One region of the Pseudoalteromonas obscura genome, then DNA from elsewhere that is predicted to be linked to it. Evidence: predicted binding sites of a transcription regulator. Region 1 holds the regulator's gene; each other region holds the start of a gene.

Region 1 (6,780 bases):
TATCACAATACCCGCAAGCGAAATAATGCCAAGTAAGGTCATAAAACCAAAAAATGACTGTCCTACTAGTAGACCCAAGATCACGCCAATAAATCCCAGTGGGATAGTAGTTAATACAATAATTGACTTGCGAATAGAGTTAAATTGACCTATCAGTAAGATGACAATTATAAAGACTGCAATTGGCATCTTGTCCGCTATTGATTGGTTCGCTTTTCCTGATGATTCTGCTTCACCACCTAATTCATATGAATAGCCAAATGGCCAATTTTGCTTTTGCTCCTCTAGCCAAGGGACGAGGGCCGCAAATCCTTCATTCGCTGTAATACCATCTAGTTGTGCACCAACCGCGACGGTTTTTAACCTGTCACGACGCAAAATCTGTGCACTTTCCCAAACTACCTCAATGTCAGCAACCTGCTTTAGTGGCACTGAAGCGCCTGTCGCTTGAGAGTAAACCATCATGGCTTCTAGCTTACCAATATCATCTCTATCCGCTGCGACAGAGCGAAGCGTCACAGGAATCAATTCGTTACCTTCACGATATTGTGTTAATTCCAGGCCACTAAAGCCTGTCTGCAATGAACTTGCGATATCTTTACTCGACACTCCAACACGTCGTGCGCGAGTTTGGTTTATTTTTATCTGTACTTTTTTACTCGGCAAACCCCAGTCGTCACTTACCGCCTTCAGTCCAGGAGTTGCAGCCATTTTCGCTTTTAATTGATCAACAATGGCCATCAGCTTGTCTTTGTCATCTCCTGAGAGCCTAACTTCTACCGGGTTAGCAATCGGCGCTCCATTTTCTATTTTACGCTGCTTTATTAACAAATCAGGATGACGGCTTAATGCGTACTGCTCAATATCAACCATTAATGAATCAATCAGCTTATATGACGTCGTACTGACTATCATCAGTGCATAGTTAGCACTGGTAGGCTCAGGGTTGTGCGTTAGCAAAAATCTCGGCCCACCACTGCCGACGTAGCTCACCCACTGCGTAACGCCCTCTGGGCGCTCACTTGATACAAGCAGTTCTTGCTGTATATAGCTTTCCATGTCTTTTACTAAGGCTTCCGTTGTTTGCAGTCGCGTGCCAATCGGTAGCTCTAACTCGACTTTAAAATAGTCACGATCAGATGGTGGGAAAAATAGCTTAGGAATAAACTGCATTCCTTGAAGTGCAATAAAAAACGCGGCGATACTGGCTAATAGAGTGACCCAGCGATGGCGGATCATGGTCGTTAACAGATTTTTATAGCTTAAATAGATCCCTGAATTATAGTCAGCTGATTGAGATTTAACGCGTGTAAAGTACACACATAACATTGGGATCATAGTCATAGCCAGTAGCCAAGAACACAACAGTGTGATCGTTACTACCTTAAACAGAGATGCAGTATATTCACCAGTTGAAGACTCAGCCAAGAAAATTGGTAAAAATGCGGCCCCCGTGGTCAGCGATGACACCAATAAGGGGACTTTTAATTCATCCGCCGAATCAACCGCCGCATCAATCGCAGCCTTACCTCGCTCCATTTGGACCATAATATTTTCAGACATTACAATGCCATTATCAACCAACATACCAAGTGCAATAATCAAAGCCGCTAGAGAAATTTGGTCAATACTGATATGGAAAAACGACATCACTAAAATGCCAAATACCATACTCATTGGAATGAGACTTGCCACTATTAAACCGGTACGTAGTCCTAGTGTGAACAACATCACTAAGGTGACGACAAGAACCGCTTGTAGTAAGTTAGAAACAAAGTCACTGACCTTCTGCTCAACTTCTTTTGGCAAAAACGACAACAGCTTAAATTCAACACCTATAGGGTAGACACTTTCCAAATAGTTTAGGGTCTCAAGTACTTGCTCTCCCAGCGCAATATTGTTGCCACCATGGCGCATTGAAATCGCCAAGGTTAAGCCATCTTCTTGGCCAACGCGTACTTTCGATTTTGCTGGGTCTACATAGTCACGATATACGACAGCAATGTCTGAAAGCAGCAAAACCTGCTCGCTACCAGGTACATTGATGATTGTATTGGCAATGTCTTCTACTGATTCAAAGTTGCCACTTGGCTCCAATGCCAATGTTTCATCATTGATATAAATAGAGCCACCGGGGTTAACGATATTACGTGCCGCCAATTGCTCTTTAAGTTGACTCGGTGAAATCCCTAAGGCGCCTAATCTCGCATTTTCAAATTCGATAAAGACCCGCTGCTCTTGGTTTCCATAAATCTCTACCTTTGCAGCTTCAGGTAAGCGAAGTAATGTGTCTCTTACCTGCTCAGCCACATCCTCCATTTCACGATAACTATACCCTTCAGCTGTCAGACCGATCACAATGCCAAATACATCTCCAAACTCGTCATTGACGATAGGCGTTTGTGCGTCACTAGGAAGGTCTTGTTCAATACTTTGAATTTTACGCCGCAGGTTGTCCCAAATTGGCCGCATATTCTTGTAACTTTCTTTAATATTGACACTGACAATGGAAACACCTGTTTTCGAGGTACTACTAACAAAATCGAGTTCCGGAATTTGCTGAACAACCTTTTCGATTTGATCCGTTACCAACTCCTCAACTCGTTGTGGACTCGCACCAGGAAAGTAAGTAATAACTTGCGCTGTCCTAATAATAAAACCCGGATCATAGTCCTTTGGCATTTTATTAAATGACGCAATACCAAAAAACAGTAACGCCGCAACCAACACCCATGTTGTGCGATTGTTTTCTAAAGCAAGTCTGGTTATATTCACTGTGCCTCCTTGTTAAACTTTACAAGTTGACCTTCACTTACCTTGCTCATGCCCGCAGTAACAATATACTCCCCTTCAACCACACCACTGATCACTGGAAACCCTAATGTTGAAACTTCACCAATCACGATAGATTTTTTCTTAATTTCACCTTTGCCAGCGCCCGCAGGCTCAACTGTCCAGACATAATTTCCTGATGCGTCTTTTAGTACAGTATTGATTGGCAGGTATAATCCACTTTTATTGACATCAGCACCTTTTGCTAAAACTTTGGCGGTCATTCCCGGTAAGATGTTATAGTTTTCAGGGCGAGTCATACTCAAGGTAACTTCATACGCTTTGGTGACTTCATCTGCTTGCGTACTTACTTCAACAAAGTCCAACGGAAAAGTCTTATCTGGTATTCCAGAAAATTCGGCTATGATATGTTTGGGTGCATCTTTAGATACTTTTATCATCAGGCTTTCTGGCACGTTCACCTTAAGTGTGACATGTTTTATATCCTGTAGCGTTGCAACTACCTGCTTAGCCTGCACTTCTTCAAAACGCTCTATATAAGTTCTGGCAACCACCCCAGAAAAAGACGCTTTCAAACTCGTATAAGACAAGTTATTTTTTGCGTTGGCTAGTTTGCTTTTTGCACTTGTAAAGTGAGATTGCAGCTGATCGTAGTCCGATTGTGAAATTGTACCGGACTTGATCAACTGTTTCGCTCGGCTGAAATCAGCCTGTGCTTTGTTATAGTTAGCTTGGGCATCATCTAGTGATAACTGATAATCTGTTGTATCCAGCTTTGCTATAACATCGCCTAATTGAATTTCTTCACCTTGTTTTACCAATAAATCAGTGACTTCACCTGATACTTTAAAAGATAGATCTGCGGATGATGCTGCATCTACAACAGCTGGAAACTCGACTAAAGGACCGTCTACCTGAGAAGAAAGCAACAAGGTCCTCACAGGACGAAGTTGTTCAGATTGCTGCTGTGGCTGCTGATCTGAACAACCGATTAATGCAAGGCAAATTGACGCCATTACACATAGCTGCTTGCTTTTTATTATCTTCATGAAAGCTCCTTTAATTCTATTTAACATCGCGATGTTTTGTCATCGCCGTAACAAAGTTATTTATCCACACATCCAGCACTTCTTTAACCGCTGCCACATTCTCTGTTCCATCTGCCTTTAAAACAGTATCTAGCTCTTTATGCGCGGTCATCATCACAACGGGTTGAGGGTTATTGCCAAGATAAAAAGCGGACTCCAAAGATACATGTGTCAGCGCTTCAGTTTGCTCAGTTGCAGCAAGGTAAGCCGTCTTCCCTGCATTATAGACTAAGCGAATTGGAACAAAATCTCTTACTTGTAATGCAATCGGTTCAAACTGAACATCTGTAAATGCACCTTCTATCATCAATATTTGCTCATTCAAGTTAAGCGGCTTTTCCGTCACTACCTGAAAATAAGGGGTCAGCTTTTCTACCATTTTTGATTGCATGTAGTGGCTTAACTTAGCAACATGTAGCGGATTTATATTCAAAAACTTCGACTCTTGAACATTGATCCATACCTCAAACTGAGGAATATACAGTACTTCAACCTGACTGAGCACCGATTGATCGAACGTGCTGTCCACATAAAGCTCAGTATCCTCATATTCTTCAGAAGGGGTTAAAGAATCATAACTCGGTAAAAAGCCTGAACGCGTATTTTGTGGGGTAGATGTGCATGCAGAAACAATACATACAAATGTGATAATTAGTACAGTACGAAACCAAATCATAAGCCGCTCCATAATCAATTCATTTCCTGTGGTTGTAGCACAATCAAAATAGATACTTTGATCTCATTTGAAATCAAATGTAATTTACAAATACAATTATAGTTTTATCCCCATAAACTAAGACGAATAGCTCAGACTGCGAATAACTAAATAAGTGCAAAATTATCTTCAATCACTCGCTTATACGAACTATTTTGGGAACTAAGTTATGAAATTGTAATTAAGTATATGATATGAAGTTAAAACGAAAAAGATAAGCAATAAATTAAGATGAGAAAAATAGATAGAATCAAGCTGGAGAGCATGCCTCCAGCTTTGAAGAAACAACGACAGCAAGCTATCAAATAGTAAGCTAATTACAGGTTGCCCCGAATAACTCCTACTGCTAACCCTTCGATATTAAACACTTCCTGCTCAAGATCGACTTCAATCGGTGAAAAGTCCTCGTTTTCAGCGTGTAAGAATACTTTTTTTCCTACTTTTTCAAACCGCTTTACAGTCACATCCTCTTCAACACGGGCAACTACCACCTGACCGTTGTTTGCGACTTGAGTGCGATGAACCGCTAACAAATCTCCGTCCATAATACCAATATTCTTCATGCTCATACCGTTAACGCGAAGCAAGTAATCGGCTGAAGGCTGAAACATCCCCGGGTCTACTTTGCAGTGATTTTCGATATGTTCCTGCGCTAAGATAGGTTCGCCTGCGGCTACACGCCCAACCAGAGGTAATCCGAGTTGCTCGGGTTCATCAGGTTCAGCTAAACGAATCCCTCTACTGGCACCTGGTACCATTTCTATAACGCCTTTTTTGGCAAGCGCTTTCAAATGCTCTTCTGCCGCATTTGCACTGCGAAAACCGAGAGACTCCGCTATTTCAGCTCGCGTTGGCGGCATACCTGTGTCTTTGATAAAAACTTTGATGAGTTCAAAAACTTGTTCTTGTCGTTTGGTTAATGGTCGCATATAACTGGTTTTCCATACAGTGCATTTACTGTGAGTATATACAGTTAAAATTAAATCGCAATGCTAATCGTTGAATACTTAGGCAAATTATGAAAACAGCAAAATGATTAGCGCTAAATGAGTAGAAACAACGGTAAGATTATGCACATTAAATAAATCAAAAGAGGCATGCAAAGGAGATAAAACAGTACTTCATATTGTGCTTTTCCAGCCACTCTTCATCTAAGGCCAACAGAGCCCAATTTAATTAAAAGACAATGCGACTGGTTCACTTGCTCTTTTATTAGTGGATCTTCGTTAATAATGATAATGCTTTTAAATATGTAATCCATGGCATGGATTAAATAGAGTAGTACCTACTTCACTGCAACTTTTAATAATTAATAACTTTAAAAATCGTAATGTTTAGCTCGAATCTGATAGTTAGAAGATTATAATATTGCTTAAAATTAGAGCTGTGATGCAAGAATTAGAAATTGTGGTTATGAATAGAACATAGAGCTACTTCAAGTAGCTCTATTTATCATGTTAGCAAGCCGTTGTAGTATATGTTCCTGGACAAGTTCTTGTACCCGTACACTCCCACGTTTTAAATAGGCCGCCGGCAACTTGTGGTGTCATCTCAGCAGGAACGTTGGCTTTATCATAGCTAATTACTTTGATGTTTTTCTTTTTTAATTTTAATAACATATTTATCTCCTTATTGACTACAACAAACCTAGCAGTATTTATTATTACTTTCAACATAATAAACGATATTATTTTTCAAAATTGTAATTTCATTAATACCAATACAACAAAAAGGAATTAAAAACATTTCTTAATAAAGTAACTACAACCTTGGAGAAATCGCTCTATTTCTGAAACCTTCTTTTCAACCCTTTTCAACATCGAGCAAAGCACTAATCACAGCGAGCGAAGCGAGTGCGTTCAATTTGCGCAAGGTGAAATGAGCTAATTTAACAGTTGCTAAGGCCGCTACCCCTTTTCGTCACCCTGAACTTGATTCAGGGCCTAGAGTGCAAAAGGCTAGCGACAGCGAACGAAGTGAGTACGCTTCTTTTGCGCAAGGTGAAATAAGCTAGTTTAGCTGTTGCTACGGGAGTGTATTTAAAAGGCGTAAAGAATTAACACTGTGAAGTTTGCTCCCTTCACCTTGCGCTTATCGTGCAAAAGGCTAGCGACAGCGAACGAAGTGAGAGCGCTCTTTTTGCGCAAGGTGAAATGAGCCGTTTTAACCACTGCTGAGGGACTT
Region 2 (6,780 bases), on a different contig from region 1:
TCAACCTGAAACTGAGCAGGTTCAAAAGGAAAACTAATATGTTTAGTGAAGTAACATTGATTAGCTTATTAGCGATGCCAGTAGTGAGCTTATTGCTGGCTTATTTTTCAATAGAAACCATTAAGATGATCAGTCATAAATGGTTTGCGGAGAGAACTTGATGAAGCGGTTATTGACGAAGACAAAAAACCCGCACAAGGCGGGTTTTTAAACGATGGACGCAAATGCTAATTATAGCTCGCCTTCGTTTTCAGATAGGAACTTAGCAACACCTTCAGGGCTTGCGTCCATACCTGATTTACCTTCAGTCCAACCTGCAGGACAAACTTCACCGTGCTCTTCGTGGAACGCTAGTGCGTCAACCATGCGAAGCATTTCATCGATGTTACGACCTAGAGGTAGATCGTTAACTACTTGGTGACGAACGTTACCTTCAGCGTCAATTAGGAAAGAACCACGGAAAGCAACACCAGCTTCTGGGTGCTCAACGTCGTATGCTTGACAGATTTCGTGCTTAACGTCAGCAACTAGGTCATATTTAACTGGACCGATACCGCCTTCGTTTACTGGTGTGTTACGCCATGCGTTGTGTGAGAATTGAGAATCGATAGAAACACCGATAACTTCAACGCCACGCTTTTGGAATTCTTCAAAACGCTTGTCGAACGCGATAAGCTCTGAAGGACAAACAAAAGTGAAGTCTAGTGGGTAAAAGAATACAACCGCTTTTTTACCTTTGATACGCTCATGTAGATTATAGCTATCTACGATTTCACCATTACCTAGTACTGCTGCTGCTGTAAAGTCAGGAGCCTGACGGCCAACTAATACACCCATTGTTTTCTCCAAATAGTTAGGTTTAGTTCCAATATACAAATCATTTTGTAATTTGATTCTAATTATTGAGGCGCTGTTTAAGAAAAACAACCCCTTGAAAAAATTTGCCTAAGTTTATTCAGCTCTGGAGAAAAATAACAATCGAATTATCCGATAGGTACAATCTAAAAATTCGATGAGGTTAAACTTTAGACATAAAAAAAGCCCCTTGCGGGGCTTTTTCTGAATTAGTCCATAATATCATTTGGCATATCTGCACGTATATGCTGCCAAAGTTCACCTGACTGATGACCATATTTACGTATCAGTGATATCGCGCGATCATGATCGCCCTGCTGAGCAAGTTCTGTTAGATCACGATAAAACTCTCTGGTGATTTTTCGAATTTTTGGCTCTGAAAAGTAATGACATCCGATTTTCGAGTACAAACCTCTAAAGCCATTCAGAATAAGGACATAAATTTTATTCCCACCAGCAATGGCAAGCTGATGATGCACTTGATAATCATAATCCGCAAAGGCTTCTGCTGTATCTGGTAACTCTGCGTATTGCGCTAGTATTTCGATCACTTTTTCTGGGTTCAGCTTGATCGCCGCACGTGTATAAATAGCACTAATGTTGGTTCTGGCTGACAACAACTGATCTGTCAACTCAGGGACTTTGTCTTCATCAAGTCGTGCCAGAGCTTCTAGAATATTAAGGCCTGACGTTTCCCAAAAATTATTAACTCTGGTTGGCTTACCATGTTGGATTGTTAGCCATCCATCACGGGCCAATCGCTGTAAAACTTCTCTTAAGGTTGTGCGAGTCACACCGATTAGCTCTGATAGTTCACGCTCAGCCGGTAAAATAGACCCTGGTGGAAACTCTCCATTCCAAATCGATTCAACTATATATTCCTCAGCGAATCCCGCTGGGCTCTTGGCTTTAAAAATTCTCATTTAGCACCACTTAATTTACAACCTAAGGCCAGATACATTCAACGCAAGCGACTCTCGAAAGCAGGCGGAGCATGATACTGCAACTCGTTAATCTACTGATTGTACCAGATGGATATAAAGTAACAAGCGCAACTGCAAATTGATGATGTCGTTATTGACAATTATCACCCTAAAGCACTCGTCTACTTTCCATGAGAGTGCACTTCCTGCTTTTACCAGCATACACCACCACAATGAAACCCCTGTTACAAAGTAACTCGTACTTAAAGTCAATCCAAATAAAAATGGGAACTTAATGACAAGCTCACAGCCTAACTCTCTGCATTTACAGCGATATAAGTACATGAATTAGTATCGCATAGCTTTTTTAAGGCGACGCGAATCGTAAATATCTTGATGCCTTAACACTAGATAGCCATAATAGCGACCAAAAAAGGAGACATACATGTTTGATAGACTCGCGAGCTTTTCTCGTTCCACCACAGCTTGGGCCCTTCTGTTTATGAGTGCATTTACTCTTGAAGTTGTCGCTCTTTACTTTCAGTATGCTATGGGTTTAGAACCTTGCGTGATGTGTATCTATCAACGTACAGCTATGTTAGGCGTTATGATTGCTGCTTTGATTGGCCTGTGTAGCAAAGGTAACTATATAGTCCGGCTCGTGGCGACAGCTGGTTGGGGTGTTTCCTCTATTTGGGGCTGGCTGCTCGCACGTGAACACATCTCTATGCAAACCACGACTGATCCTTTTGCCTTTACGTGTGCCTTTGAACCAGATTTTCCAGTTCCTTTGCACGAATGGATCCCATCGTTTTTCGCTGTGACAGGCAGCTGCTCTAGTATAGACTGGTCGTTTGCTGGTTTATCAATGCCTGGCTGGATGGCTGTGGTATTTGCAGTGTATGCGATTAGCTTTCTAATCTTTGCGCCATTGATTATTTTTAAGAAGTAAATTTGAGAGAAATATGATTTTTAGACTGAGTCAGGTTACTGAACTTTCAACCCTGTCGTTACGTGACAAACAGAAAGTTAAAGCAATTGCATTGTCGATGTTGTCGGCGAAAAGTAAGGTATTTTTAGCAGTATGTAAGCTGACATTGTTAACACCTCTTTTTATGGCATTGGCATACTTTGAAGGATGGGCACTGTTACCTGTACTTTTAGTAGCGGGCCTCGCTTACCCACTGCTCACTGCGCCAATCGAAATACAGTTTGCGTTAAAAAATATAGACCAAGCGCTTGAACAGTTTAAGCAGAGCCAAACATAGGCTCTGCGAGGTACTGACTTACTCAAATACGACGTGAGCTTTTAGCTTTTCAATTAGGCCCTTGCCTATCCCCTTCACTCTCTCTAATTCCTGCACATCCACAAATCTACCATTTTGCTCCCTAGACAAGACAATTGCCTGCGCTTTTGCCTCGCCAATCCCAGGTAGCAGGATTAGCTCGTTAACTTGCGCTGTGTTTACATTTACAACCAATGGCACTTGTTCAGACGGGTTTACATCTTGTGCCTGAACCAAATTACTCAACAAAAGTACCGCTACTACAAGTCCAAGAATCCATGTATGTCTTCGCATTTAATTTTCCTTAAAATTTTATGAAACTAACACTGCTTAAAAATACTTAATAAGCTATCTAACCATAAGATTTAACGATTACTTTTGTAAAATACTTACTAATATTTTCATTGTGTTTTTTTCATATGGATCGTCTAATGAAGTGCCTTTAAGTTGCATTAATAACAAATACAGTTTACTGTATAAAAAAACAGTGTTTTATGGAGGGTCATCATGGCTGTTATAGTAAAGTATGTGGTTGAAAGAAACGGAGTAGAGCGAATGACATTTACTAGCAAAAAAGAGGCGGATGCCTACGATAAAATGCTGGATGTTGCAGAAGCGCTTGAAGCAATGCTAGATAAGGTTGATGTACCACTTAGCGAGCAACAAGTTGAATCACTTGCTCTAGAAATGGCAAAGTATAAAGACGATTTTATTTCTGTACTCAAAGGCAGTAAACCATCAGCAGAAAAAGACAATAAAAAGACGTCCAAGAAAGCCGAAGAAGTTACTGACGAAGCCGCCGAAGATAAGGTCACTGCTATTAAGCAAGCATAATTCTATATTACCTTTACTGGCTTATTCGTTCCAAAAACGCAAAAACGCCGCACTATTGATATAGTTCGGCGTTTTAGTTTTATATAATCGTCGTAGCGATTATTTTAAAACAGCAGCCACTGCATCAGCAAAGTAATCAATATTGCTTTGGCTAATACCCGCAACATTTACGCGGCTAGAACCCACGATATAGATTGAGTACTCCTCACGTAGGCGGTTAATTTGCTCTTTATTAATACCTAAGAATGAGAACATACCGTGCTGACGCTCAATGAATGAGAAATCATGTCCAGTATTTCTCTGCGCTAAGCTATCCTTCACAAGACTACGTAAACCGTTAATACGATCACGCATTTCAGCAAGCTCTTGATGCCACTCTTGCGTTAGCTCATCACTTGAAAGGATCGTATTTACAATATCGGCACCGTGTGCCGGTGGCATTGAGTAGATACTACGTACTACGCTCAATAAAACTGAGTTAGCAACATCTGCGTTTGCTGCATCTTTAGAAATTACAGAACATGCGCCGATACGCTCACGGTAAAGACCAAAGTTTTTAGAGCATGAAGAACAAATGATCATCTCTTCCACTGTTTGAGCTAGCAAACGTAGACCGTTAGCATCTTCATCTAGGCTGGTACCAAAACCCTGGTAAGCAATGTCTACCAGTGGCGTAAAGCCAACTTCTTTTGCAAGATCCGCAAAAATTTGCCACTGTTCGGCATTCAGATCCATACCACTTGGGTTGTGACAACATGCATGAACTAAAACAACATCACCTTTTGGCACTTGCTTCAGCGTATCAATCATCTCGTCAAAAAGTAGCCCTTTATTCTCGTAGTCGTAGTAAGGGTATTCTTTTACAGTCAAGCCAGCAGCTTCAAATAGGCTAATATGGTTCGCCCAAGTTGGAGTAGTCACCCAAACCGTCGCATCTTTATTACAACGCTTGATGAACTCAGCAGCTACACGCAAAGAGCCTGTGCCTCCAGGAGTCTGCGCCGTACGCACACGATCGGCAAGTAATGTAGTGTGACTATTGCTTAGTAACAACTCTTCCATCTTAGCGCAAAAATCTAAGTTACCAGCTAACCCAATGTACGATTTTGTGGTTTCGTTTTCTAATCGAAATGCTTCTGCTTTTTTAACCGCTTTTAAAACCGGAGTAGCACCTTGCTCATCTTTATATACACCAACACCTAAATCTATCTTTTTAGGGTTATCGTCTTGCTTATAAGCTGCCATTAGGCCCAGAATTGGGTCTGTAGGAAGTGGTTTTAGTTCTGAAAACATGTGTATTTTTTTCCTATTAAAACTAGTACGCAAAAACACAAGGCCGCAAAAATTCGCTCAAGCGTATTCAAGCTCACCTTCATTTCTCTAAGTATTCAACTCGATAATACGTAGCAATCGTGGGGGTTATAGTTGCCATAATACTAACACAATTTAACGAGAACACGAGCCCTCTCACTCAGGAAGGTAATGTGTTATTTTCATGCAAGCGGCAACCAGTACAGATAAATTGTCAGGAGTAAAAAAGTCTTTACTAAATGCCTCTGCATCAATGATCCCTACACACTCAAAACTGTCGTTTAGCAATGGAATACAAACCTCGGCTTGAACTTTTGGATCACAGGTATAATACTCACCGCCTGTTGCAATATATTCGGGAATATCATTGATAATACGGGATTTCTCTGACAATACAGTTTGAATGTTATTTGAAGTCGCTGCGAATTGTTCATTTATGGGAAAGAGAGGACGACTTGGCGCACCATTGTAAGCCAATTTCAAGAGCTGATTTTCACCGTCTATTGATCTCGACTGATAGATACCAAACCAATCGACACCGGTTTTATAGGTAACAAACTCCACAATAGCTTGCAGTTTAGCTAGCAGCTCTGCGTTTTTGTCACTTTGTGAAATATAAGAATTCAATTCAAAAGGTGCTTCTTGTAGATGGCCAAACAAGCTACAGCTTCCTCCTTCGCCAAGCTCTGGAATTTGATAAGACCATACCGGTTTGGCTTGGTTACCTGCCAAAAATGTTTCAAGAGAGTCTAGTTGCAACTTCACCAATGAAGGTTCTACTGGGGTTATTGTTTTATCTAAGTATGCAGAAATCATTTAGCCATCCAAACATCTATATATCTAAACCAAATTTAACACGCAATTATGCCGTTGACTATAGGAAAGTGCATGTTTTTTATTTTGAGGGATAATAGAAAGGAATAAGTGAAAAAAAATTTCAATGTCTCAGGCGACTAATCGAGGGAGTAAACAAGCCTTACTTCATTACCAATTTGATTGTAGCTCACACTATCCGCAATCTCTGAGAGCAATTGAACACCACGCCCATGCTCATTAGATAGAGAATTGTCGTGTTGTACTTCTGGCTGCATAAATCCGCTACCAGAATCTTTAATATCAAAGGTAATCGAATGCTTTTCGGGAGAATAAGAGGCCGATATTTGAATCGTTGCATTGTTCAGTTCAGCCAATGCCTCGGCTCGCTGGGTATAATATTCTAAAAACCCATCTTCTTGGTTTTTCAGCTCAGAGCTTATCCCCAATACGCCATGGTCTAAAGAGTTATTGTATGCTTCCGACAATAACAGGAATATATTGGACCTATGCGCATCCACTCCCTCAACATTGCTTAATACATTGACCACTTCCAATACAGGATCCGTTACTTTCATTTGCTGGGCGTCTAAAGAAACGGACACATCAAAGGGCAAACAAGAATAATGTGTTTCACTTGAACTCTCTACCTCGGCAGCCAAACAGTTAACGATTGCAATACTCAAGTCATCCTGTTGCTCCGCATGTTGAGCAAACCCTCTTACCGTGTCTATCACTTCCTGAGTTGTAATAGCATG
Region 3 (6,780 bases), on a different contig from region 1:
TAGTTACCGCAGCGTTGCTGCGAAGTGGAGCGCCATATTAACTTCTTCACTTTTAAAGTCAACTAGAAAATTTAATTTTTCTTAATTAAGCTTTCCGTTTAACTTTGACCTTCACCTTGGTTTGCGTTATTGCTTGCGTCCCGCCGTGTCAGTGGGTGCGCATTATAGGGAGATCCAAATTTGGATCAAGTGTTTTTTTGAGAAAACTTATAAAAAACACTTAAATGAGCAAAAATCACTCTAAAACACCCAAAACTATAAGCTTTGTCATCATTTTTTAATCAAAATGTCATTACTTTTCGAAAAAGGAATTTAAGTATTGTACAAATTTGAGAAGTTGCAAGAAATTTCTCGGCGCGAATTTATTGCGCCGAGAATAAAAACTTTAGTAGAGAAGACTATATAATTTTCTACGGAAGGTTGCAGCTACCGCGTCGCCATCAGGCAAAGACGCGATAATATCTAAAAACCCTTTTTTGGCTTCGCCAAAAGATAAGTCTTTGCTCAAAACCTTAAACAAAGACGCTAGCGCCTCTTCTTTTTGACCAGCATCTACTTGTGCCTGTGCAAGTTCACATAATAACGATAAGTCATCTGGGTTTTGCTCTACCGCTTGCATCAACTTTTTCACTTCAGGGGATTCTTGCGCTTCCTGTGCTTGAACTAACTTCGCCTGTAAGTTGTGGTAGTAAGCATCATGTTGATCTTCTGGGATCGTTGCAAGCAAAGCTGCCGCATCATCAGTTTTCTGTATTTGAATACAAATATCAGCAAACACCAAGTTCACTCTCGGATTTCCTTTGGCAATATCATAGGCCTGTTTTGCATGAGAATAGGCCCCATTGAGATCTCCGGAAGTCAACGCTTGTTTAGCTTGATCCAATAAAATCAGTTCTGGTGAAGGTAAATGTTCAGTCAGTACTTTAGTGATTTCTTCTTTTGTTTTAGCACCCGCTAATACATCAACTGGAGAGCCAGCTTTTAAAACCACTACTGTTGGAAGTGCCTGCAGTCCGACTTGCTGTGCAAGTTGACCTGCTAAAGCCTGCTGTAGATCGCAATCTAATGTAGCAATAGTGATGCAGCTACTATATTGCGCAGCCAATTCATCTAAAATGGCTGCCTGCGCAATGCAGTCAGGATGCTGGGCACTATAAAAGCTTAGCAACACTAGATGGTCTGCAGATGAAGATGAAAGTACCTGCTGGATGTTTTCTGGCGTTAATGTAATTTTGTTTTCCATAATGGGGCATTCTTAGTTGCAATTCTATTAGCTATATGGTGACTTGTTTTTCGTTTACAAGGTAATTATATAGAACTATTTGCTTTTTCCTTTGTTTGTCGACCTGCGACCTGTTTTTCGATAGTTACCTTTCCTTTTGAAGGAGCTTGCTGTTTTAATACCTTTAAGTGGTTCAGTATTCAGTGTCTGAGATAAATCGACTAACTCCGCCAATTCATTCTGCAATGGCAACATAAACTGATTATAAGAGGCCGCTTTTTGAGCTATATTAGTTAGCTGAGACTCCCACAATGCTGTTCTATCTGGTAGCGATAAGTCTACTGGAATAGTATTAATAAGACCTCTTCCAAGATCCGTAGATTTAATTGATTTACCTTCCCTAGCTAGAAAACGCCTTTTAAAAAGCAGCTCTATTATCCCAGCTCTTGTTGCTTCCGTACCTAGACCGTCTGTTTCTTTGAGAACCTTTTTAATGTCACCATTTTTTACATATCGAGCTATGCCTGTCATCGCACTAAGTAACGTCGCTTCGGTATAAAATTGAGGAGGCTGAGTGTGCTTTTCTTTTACTAACCCATCGATACAATGCAATGGCTCTCCAACATTAAGTTGTGGCAACTGCTTTTTTTCGTCCTGTTCTTTTTTATTTGACTTAAAAAGAACTTTGAAACCTAGGTTGATCACTGTGTCAGCTTTGGCAACAAACATTCCTCCAGCAATCTTTAATTGAGCCTTGGTTTGCGAGTATTCATAGGGAGGGTAAAACTGAGCCAGATACTGCCTACAAATCAATCCATATACTTGTTGCTCTTGATGCCCAAGCTGTGCTGTTTTGAGATTTTTTTTGGTGGGAATGATGGCATGGTGCGCCTCTACTTTTTTATTATTCCAACACTTACTCTTGATATTTGGATCAGCGTTTTCGATATGTTGCTTTTCTTCGCCTTGATTGTTCAAAATCGCAGCGAGAATATCGTTGCGCTCAGCATAGTGGTCATTTGGAAGATACCGATTATCAGATCTTGGATAGGTAATGAGTTTGTGCTTTTCATATAAAGCCTGACAAATATCTAACACTTGTTTGGCTGACATAGCATAGCGTTTATTTGCATCAATTTGTAATGAAGACAAATTATAGGGTAAAGGTGGGTTTTGCTTTTTAGGTAATTGATCCAACGCCGTAAGATCCGCAGGTTTGTCTTTGATTCGACCTGCAACATTTTCAGCTAGCGATTTAACCAACACTCGCTTTTCTTCATCCATATACGGCAAGCAAGCATCACTGGGCACCCATTTAGCGTCAAATTGCTCACCATTTACTTTGCGAATTACAGCTGTTACTTCATAAAATGGCTTAGAAACAAAGTGTTCTATTTCCTCATCACGACGTACCACCAAACCAAGCACTGGAGTTTGAACTCGCCCAACAGACAAAACACCTTGAATACCCGCTTTTTGTCCAGCCAGAGTATAAGCTCGGGTTAAATTCATACCATATAGCCAGTCAGCTCTAGCCCGTGCCAAAGCTGAAACACTCAATGGAACAAAGTCTGCGTTCAGTTTTGTCTGACTCAGCGCCTTTTTCACAGCACTTGGGTTCAGGTCACTGATCAACACACGTTCAACAGTTGCTTTTTTCGTTTTGGAAAGCTTAGCCTCTTGGATAACTTCATCGACTAGCAACTGACCTTCTCTATCAGGGTCTCCAGCATGGACTAGTATTGAAGCTTTTTTTATCAATCGCTTCACCGTCGCTAGTTGCTTTTTCGTTTTTGGTTTGGCTTTAAACTTCCACTCTGAGGGTACGATCGGTAGATCTTGGATCAACCATTTCTTATACCGCTCATCATAGTCTTCCGGCTCGGCTTGTTCTAATAGATGTCCAATGCACCATGTAACACAATCGCCATTTCCGAGTTCAATAAAACCATCTTGCTTTTTATGCGGTTTTGGAAGGACGTCGGCAATGGCTCGACCAAGGGAAGGTTTTTCTGCAATGTAGAGCTTCATAAATGCCAAAAACTGTATATTTTTACAGTTATTCTAGCCAACTCCATCCAACAAATCTAGCCGTGTTTATCATTTATCAGGTTGAGTAGCTTCTTGTGCAAATTAAATTGAGAACAAGCTACTCAAAATTTTGCTCGCTTACGTTTTTAATAAACTCAGCTGACTATGCTTCTGTTCAACTAGCTGTGTCATAGCACTTGCTGCGTGCTCTACATCATCAGCGTACTTAGCTAATTCACGTGCGGCGTCGGAAATATTAGTGGTATTGGCATTCACCTCTTCCGTAACCATACTTTGTTGTTCAGCAGATGTGGCTATTTGTGTTACTTCATGAGAAATACCATGGAGCTCAGTTACTAAACCCGCCATAATTTTCGCAGCATCGCGGCACAAGACCGTTGCCTCACTTCCTTGCTCTACCGTTTGCTCGATAATTTGTTCAGAACCACGGATCTCGCTTTGTAAATTTTCGATCAAAGTACTGATATCATCTGTTGAAGCTTGTGTCTTTGACGCAAGTGCACGTACTTCGTCTGCTACAACTGCAAATCCTCTTCCTTGTTCTCCCGCACGAGCAGCTTCAATAGCCGCATTCAATGCCAACAAATTGGTTTGTTCTGCAATAGATCTAATTACATCAAGTATTTTCGAAATATCGCCGCTGCGTTTTGCAACTTTATGAAATGCAGCTTGTGCGGTTGATACCTGAGAGGCTATCTCTTCGACAGTTTTGGTTGTCGTGACGATACTCTGTTCGCACTCTCTCACTGTGCCGACTGCGCCATCGGTCGTTGTTGCTGCCTGTTCAGATGCCCTAGCGACTTCGCTGGCCGTTGCACTGAGTTCATTAATAGCGGTGACAACATTATCTATTTCAATATGCTGATTAGATACTTTGTTTTTGATGTTAATTGCTGCTTCTGTCGTCACATATGACTGCTGATATGACTGCTCAGCAAGCCCTTTTAAGTCTGCGATCATGGCTCTCAATTTGTTCGTGAAAACATTAAAACCATTCGCTAAAGAAATAAGCTCGGCATGATGTGTGACCTCTAAATTGTGCGTTAAATCCCCTTCACTAGAAGCGAGATTAACAATCCTTGCTTCAATTTGGGAAAGAGGTTTCGTAATGGTGTTTATCAAAAAGATGCTTAAGGCTAAAGCCACTGAAATCACAATAAACCCGAGCATTAACAACCATAATCCAAAATCACTGGTTGATTGATGCAGTTGTTGCTCAATCCTATAGGCAGACGCAAGCACTTGCTGCTTCGGAACTTCTATTACCAATGACCATGTCTTATTTGCTAATTCAATTTCAATTGATTTTGCAAAAAACACCTTACTTTCAGTTTCTGCATAGCCACCTTTTTGGTGCAATGTACTAAGCTTATTTGCCAATGACACTTGTAATACATCGCTCAAAGGGTCACCCAGATTATTTGCGTTATGGCTAGCCCCTGCAATTAGTCCTAACTCACTCAACAGAAATACTTTGCCTTTACCCTGATATAAGTTGTTTGAAAGCTCTTCCACTAATTTTTGCAAGCTAGGCAAATTAACATCAACTCCTATAATCCCCTTAAATCGCCCATTCTGACGTATAGGTACAGTCAAAGAAGTCATCAGCATTTCTCGACCAGGCGAAATCTCATATAGATAAGGTTCCATTATACAGGGCGCATTTATATCCCTCGCGCACAGATACCACTCAGCTTCACGTATACCAAATTGGTTGCGCGCTTCAGCATATTTTGCGTCAGAAGACGCTACATTATGCTGCGTTACACCGCTACTATCTCTAGTAAAGTACATTTCGAGCGCCCCACTTCCGGTAACGGAGTGTGACGCTCCCTGTATGTAATCTGTATCTTTTTTATCGTAGCCATTTGGCTCGAAGTGCGCATAGATAGAAGAAACATTGGCGCTTTTTTCGAGCCCCCCCATAAGTAAAGATTGCAATTCATTTCTGTTCAGTGGCGAGGTATATGTAGATTCAATTGATCCAGCCAGCGTGTTTGGAATTCTATAAGCTGCATTTAAAAAACTGGCTATTCTCTGTCCGTAATATAATCCTTGAGCCGCCAGTCTCGCATTTATTTCCTGCAACATTGCTGAGTGGACCTCTTCACTTTGTCTGTTATTTTCCTCTTGCAAATGTAACCAAGTCGTCACCACTAGAATCGCAATAACCGCAATAACTAGGGTTGTTACAAAGAGCATGAGTTTATTTTTTATCGATACCTGCTGCATACGCGACCTTAAGAAATTCCATCTATTTTCGTTGGGAGCAAGAAGTAATTAACGTTTTAAAACTACCAACTAAAGTTAACTGACTAAATAATAATAGTTTATTTTACTACAGAAATATTAAAGAATAATTGAAAGTAAGTTTTTGAGCTGAATTTTGCAAGAATAAATTGCGATAGAGTTACTGGAAGGAAAAACGCGCTAATTTTTAAACTGGGTAAAAATATTACAATTGTTGGGTAATGGGCAGTTGGGTGCCACAGGCACCCAACTCGAAGTAGGTTTTAATCCTCTTCTATTTTGTCTTTTCCTGTTGTTTTGTCTGTAGAATCAATACGGTGGTGAATAGCTGATTTTATTAACATATAACCACTTATTGGAGCAGTAATAAGTAAAAACAAAGAAATCAAAATTTCCTTTAAGCTCAAACCGTCACCGTACTGACTATAATGCGCCATAGCAGCAAATAATAAACAAGCCATACCCAGTGTCGTTGCTTTTGTCGGACCATGCAAACGCATGAAAAAATCAGGCATTTTTACCAACCCGATTGAGCCAACCAAAACTAAAACACCGCCCATTAAAAGTAAAATCGAAATAACAATATCCACTTTCTCAGCCCCTATTCAATTATGTCGCCGCGTAATAAGTATTTACATACAGCAACGGTACTCACAAAGCCGAGTAACGCGATCAATAATGCCGCTTCGAAATACAACGATGTTCCCATGTTCATACCGTATAGGATAATAAGCGCAATGGTATTAATGTACATAGTATCCAAAGCCAGTATTCTATCAGGTACAGATGGGCCAACAACTAGACGCCATAAATTCAGTAACAACGCCAAGCCAATCATGGCAAAAACAATTAAGATGATCGTATCTAACATTCAAAGATCTCCTTTAGTGGCGCTTCATAACGGGATTTTATTGTTTCAATCAAGGTCTGCTCATCATCCAGATCTAAGACATGGATCAACAAGTACTTTTGGCAATCCGCTTGTTCACCTTCGAGCGTTTCTGGCCACGGATACACTTCGGCGCTCACTGTACCAGGTGTTAGTGAAACTGTGCTTGCCAAAATGGTGATTGGCATTGCCTCATGTAGGTCTAAGGGAACTTTTACAAAACCAGGCTTTAATTTTTTAGTTGGTCCAAGAATTTTGATCGCAACCTCAATATTTGCAGTCAAAATATCGTAAAGAACTAACATCAAATGCCTTAATGCCCTAAATGGCTTCACTACCAATGGCTGTTTAGTTCTAAAAGGGTGAG

The links. Region 1 encodes LexA, which represses DNA repair genes until DNA is damaged. Its sites were predicted from a motif close to TACTGTATNNNNATACAGTA; they were not measured.
Region 2: a site for LexA is predicted at 3,535-3,554, ahead of QNM18_RS05440 (YebG family protein). Genes of this name have one in related genera too.
Region 3: a site for LexA is predicted at 3,264-3,283, ahead of QNM18_RS14600 (DNA topoisomerase III). Genes of this name have one in related genera too.

What each region holds. Positions count from the first base shown of each region.
Region 1 covers NZ_JASJUT010000023.1:23,528-30,307, forward strand. Annotated here, with positions in the region: gene QNM18_RS27170 (efflux RND transporter permease subunit) at 1-2,775, opposite strand, end outside; gene QNM18_RS27175 (efflux RND transporter periplasmic adaptor subunit) at 2,772-3,842, opposite strand; gene QNM18_RS27180 (DUF3313 family protein) at 3,859-4,557, opposite strand; gene lexA (transcriptional repressor LexA) at 4,914-5,525, opposite strand; gene QNM18_RS27190 (hypothetical protein) at 6,054-6,215, opposite strand; partial or broken gene QNM18_RS27195 (hypothetical protein) at 6,636-6,780, opposite strand, start outside.
Region 2 covers NZ_JASJUT010000002.1:289,056-295,835, forward strand. Annotated here, with positions in the region: gene QNM18_RS05405 (hypothetical protein) at 1-37, shown strand, start outside; gene QNM18_RS05410 (hypothetical protein) at 39-161, shown strand; gene QNM18_RS05415 (peroxiredoxin C) at 232-837, opposite strand; gene fadR (fatty acid metabolism transcriptional regulator FadR) at 1,065-1,778, opposite strand; gene dsbB (disulfide bond formation protein DsbB) at 2,224-2,730, shown strand; gene QNM18_RS05430 (hypothetical protein) at 2,744-3,046, shown strand; gene QNM18_RS05435 (ComEA family DNA-binding protein) at 3,065-3,358, opposite strand; gene QNM18_RS05440 (YebG family protein) at 3,572-3,898, shown strand; gene QNM18_RS05445 (amino acid aminotransferase) at 3,998-5,191, opposite strand; gene QNM18_RS05450 (GAF domain-containing protein) at 5,366-6,025, opposite strand; gene QNM18_RS05455 (ATP-binding SpoIIE family protein phosphatase) at 6,163-6,780, opposite strand, start outside.
Region 3 covers NZ_JASJUT010000006.1:244-7,023, forward strand. Annotated here, with positions in the region: gene QNM18_RS14595 (tetratricopeptide repeat protein) at 386-1,243, opposite strand; gene QNM18_RS14600 (DNA topoisomerase III) at 1,319-3,253, opposite strand; gene QNM18_RS14605 (methyl-accepting chemotaxis protein) at 3,392-5,506, opposite strand; gene QNM18_RS14610 (Na+/H+ antiporter subunit G) at 5,788-6,114, opposite strand; gene QNM18_RS14615 (K+/H+ antiporter subunit F) at 6,126-6,395, opposite strand; gene QNM18_RS14620 (Na+/H+ antiporter subunit E) at 6,389-6,780, opposite strand, start outside.